Regions from separate parts of the Shewanella sp. HL-SH5 genome, predicted to be linked through region 1. Evidence: predicted binding sites of a transcription regulator. Region 1 holds the regulator's gene; the other holds the start of a gene.
What was found. Region 1 encodes LexA, which represses DNA repair genes until DNA is damaged. Its sites were predicted from a motif close to TACTGTATNNNNATACAGTA; they were not measured.
Positions count from the first base shown of each region.

Region 2: ACRWQM_RS07090 (DNA topoisomerase III) is a predicted target of LexA. The motif match lies at 931-950, and genes of this name have one in related genera.

Region 1 is NZ_CP195038.1:3,890,296-3,892,506, forward strand. Features, by position in the region: gene plsB (glycerol-3-phosphate 1-O-acyltransferase PlsB) at 1-456, opposite strand, end outside; gene lexA (transcriptional repressor LexA) at 707-1,324, shown strand; gene ACRWQM_RS16990 (cell division inhibitor SulA) at 1,321-1,839, shown strand.
Region 2 is NZ_CP195038.1:1,644,683-1,646,893, forward strand. Features, by position in the region: gene maiA (maleylacetoacetate isomerase) at 1-97, shown strand, start outside; gene ACRWQM_RS07085 (nucleotidyltransferase family protein) at 104-811, shown strand; gene ACRWQM_RS07090 (DNA topoisomerase III) at 963-2,211, shown strand, end outside.

The sequences.
Region 1 (2,211 bases):
CCAGGTTGGATTCTCACGTTCAAGCACAGCAGCTTTCATCGTGTCATCTTCTTTGCCTGGAGTACGGCCCCAGTAAAGACTTACTGGCACAAGTTGAATATCTAATTCAGGCTGCTGACGGTGGAGCGCTAATAAACTGGTAAAACAGTTTAAAAACTTCTCACCACCCTCACGCTTACCAATAATAGGCTTTCGCCCCTCTAAACAAACAACTCGTGGCACTTTCATACCATCAAGTTGTAATGGCGCATAAGGACTTGGTAAGCCTAAGCCTTGGGTCATTTCGCTTAATGCTGCAGTGTCACTGATCGACTCTGTCTTCATGACATAAACAATGGGCTTGTCTGGATCGAAGTTTAGATCTGCAAATGGGTCATGTGGCACAACTATCGTTTGCACCATCAGCTTTTGCACCCTACGCAGCAGTCTAAGCATGATTGAATCTGGTTTTGACATAATAATATTCGCAATAAAGCCCTTTTAATATGGGCGCATAGGATACCAGAAACTGGTTACCTTTCACTATAGGCTGTACACATCAAACAATGCTTTTAAATTCAAGAACAAATAAATTGAAGCATGCAATTGATACATATAATAAAAAAAAAATTTCAAATAATAAAATTAAAAAATAATTGGTGAATACTTGCGCAAACACAAACACTGTATATAATGACAGTTACTGTATAGAAAGACAGGAAATAACATGAGACCCTTAACACCACGCCAAGCTGAAATTTTAGAGCTTATTAAAAACAATATCTCTGAAACTGGTATGCCACCTACTCGTGCAGAAATCGCTACACGCTTAGGTTTCAAAAGCGCAAATGCCGCAGAAGAGCATTTAAAAGCCTTGGCTAAAAAAGGGTTTATTGAAATCATGCCCGGCACATCCCGTGGAATACGATTAACCCAAGAAGATGAACCCGAAGAAGCAGGTTTACCTTTAATTGGACAAGTCGCTGCAGGTGAACCTATTTTAGCGCAAGAGCATGTAGAACAATACTATCAAGTTGATCCTAATATGTTTAAACCTGCCGCAAACTTTTTGTTAAGGGTTCGCGGTGACAGCATGAAAAACATCGGCATTTTAGAGGGTGATTTACTCGCCGTTCATAAAATACAGCAAGCCAGAAATGGCCAGGTCGTTGTTGCTCGTGTTGAAGATGATGTGACAGTGAAACGTTTTGAGAAAAAAGGCAATGTCGTATATTTGCATGCTGAAAATGAAGCGTATGCACCTATCGAAGTCGATTTAAGTTACCAAAGCCTCACTATTGAAGGGCTTGCAGTTGGTGTAATTCGTAATGGAGAATGGTTATGAACAAACTAATGGGTACATCCCCTCGTCATCCTGGTTTATGGGTAGATTTGCCAACTGCAGATATTAATTTAGCGCAGCCTATCACCACACTCCAAACCGAAACCAATGGTAAAGTGGAACTCAGTCAATATGCTAGCCAATTGGCACAACTAAGCCTGCAAGGTCGTTGGATTGTGCTAATTAATCCCGCCAATATCAATTATAAACAGATGTTAGCTAGTGCTGGGGTAAGAATGGACCGCGTATTGTTAGTACATGCCAAGGATGAAATTGAAACACTTTGGGCAATGGAAAAAGCATTAACCAGTGGTACATCAAGTGCCGTTATTTCATGGACTCAACCTTTAGATGCACGCGACAGTCGCCGATTAGAGTTAGTCGCAAAAAGTGCCCGAGCATTAGGTGTCGTTATTGAAGATGTAAGCACTCACTTAGGCACTAATTTGGCAACTAAAGCGATTATTTCAAATCAAAATAATGCTGTTAAAACAATTAATTTCACTTCATTTCATTAGTACTAAACGCCGTGTTTACTGAGCCCTGTCTATGTACAGGGCTTTTTTATGCAAAATTTCAGTTAATTAGCTATAAAAGTGATCTTGATCAATGTTTAATCTACAAGTAATGTATTTAACAGGGTTGAAACATTTTTAACCTAATTGAAACGCTACAGTCTAGATTTTATCTGACAGATAAAAGCGTCAAATCAGAATTGATAGGTTCAGTTGTAGGTGCCAGCGTGGTGCACATAAATACAAATCCGTAAGCCTTACACGCTTACAACCACCAGGGTACTTTGAAGTCATCAAGCTTTTTTGGGAACCGAAGAGTTTACATAGAGCAGAGACTTACTGTGTGACTCTTCTTTGTAGTTGCTATTCGCAATT
Region 2 (2,211 bases), 1.9 Mb from region 1:
GGATGCTTACCCAAACATTGTCCGTGTATGGCAGAACTGCAACCAACTTGATGCCTTTATTCAAGCAGCACCAGAACAACAAGCTGACGCGAGTTAATACCTAATGCCTGCGCCACACAGTATTGTAAAACTAGCCGCTGACAAGCCCAGTGTAGAACACTCAGCACCGTTAGCTGATTTAGCTAAATTAAATCAGTGGTTTGAGCAAGATGCAATGCGGATGCAGGCTTTAACGGTTTGTGCACAAGTGTTTGCCAAACTCAATATAATCGACTGGGCTATTGCTGCCGGCTTTGTACGTGACTTTGTTTGGGATAAACTGCACGGTTGTTCAATCAGTGAGTTAAGCGAGTTAAATGATATCGATGTCATTTACTATTGCGAAAAAAACATCACCCAAGCTCAAGACAAGCACATTCAGCAAATACTGTTAAGCTTGATGCCGCTAAATTGGTCGGTTAAAAATCAAGCCAGAATGCATATTCGTAATCAAGACCCACAATATCATTCATGTCTCGATGCAATGGGGTATTGGCCTGAAAAACAAACTGCGATAGCGGTTAAGTTGAATGCGGTTAAAGTGAACCCGCAGCATGCCAGTTATAGCGTTAATGTGAAAACTGGCTCTTGCATTAGCGCCAACACATTGGAATTTATCCATGCTTTTGAATTAGCATGTTTATTTAATTTTAGTCTGAGCCATAACCCAAAGCGCTCATCAAGTATATTTGAACAGCGTGTCATCCAGAAAAAGTGGCTTGAACGCTATCCAAAATTAATACTGCAACCAACGGCTAAAACCAACGGCTAAAACATAGAACATCACGCCATAAGTACTCAGAAATAGCATTGAGCCAATTACATACCTCAAGTAATGGCGTGTATCTTTAATGGCTGATAACTTGCTAAACATGATTCAATCCGCTATTTTACTGTTAATATATACAGTGCTTGAGTATTGAATGATTTTATACATTGCAGAAAAACCCAGTCTAGGCCGAGCCATTGCTGATGTATTGCCTAAACCGCATAAAAAAGGTGAGGGCTTTATTACCGCAGCCAACGGCGATTGTGTGTCCTGGTGTATTGGTCATTTGCTCGAGCAAGCTGAACCTGATGCCTATGATGCAGCGTTTAAATCATGGAAACTCGAGCATTTACCGATTATTCCGCAAACCTGGCAATTAAAACCCAAACCTAAAACCCGCAGCCAATTAACCGTGTTACGTAAATTGGTTAAGCAAGCATCGTCGATAATCAATGCTGGCGATCCCGACCGCGAGGGTCAGCTTTTAGTCGATGAAGTGATTTCTTACCTGGGCGTAAAGGGTGACAAGCTTAATCAAGTTCAGCGACTATTAATTAGCGACTTAAACCCGCAAGCGGTTAAAAGGGCATTAGGGCAATTGCGCAGTAATCGAGACTTTATTCCATTATCCACCTCAGCATTAGCCCGCAGCCGTGCAGATTGGTTATATGGCATGAACATGACACGCGCTTATACCATTCAAGGTAAAAAGGTCGGTTATCAAGGTGTGTTGTCAGTGGGCAGGGTGCAAACCCCCTTACTTGGGTTAGTGGTGCGCCGTGATGATGAGATTGCCGATTTTAAGCCCAAGTCTTTTTATGAGGTGGTGGCACATTTAGTTACCGATCAACAACAAACCTTTAGTGCTAAATGGCAACCTAGCGAAGCTTGCCAGCCTTATATGGATGAAGACGGCCGGGTATTAGCCAAAGGCTTGGCCGAAAATGTGGTTAAGCGTATTCATGGTCAACCCGCAGAAGTCACCAAACTTGAGGCCAAAGATAAACGCCAAAACCCACCATTGCCTTACAGCTTATCAGCATTGCAAATCGATGCAGCAAAGCGCTTTGGGCTATCGGCAAAAGAGGTGTTAGATACCTGTCAAAGCTTGTACGAGCGGCATAAATTGATTACTTATCCACGTTCAGACAGCCGCTATTTACCCAAAGATCAACATAGCTTGGTTCCTAAAGTATTGGATGCGGTACTTAATGGTGCGGCCGGATTAGTTGACGGTTGCGAAATGCCTAACGCCAAGCTTAAATCTAAGGCGTGGGACGACAGTAAAGTAGATGCTCACCATGCCATAGTGCCTACAGAGAAAGTGGCTAATTTATCATCGTTATCCAGTAATGAGGCAATGTTATATCAGCATATTGCGCGCCAATATCTAGCCCAGTTTT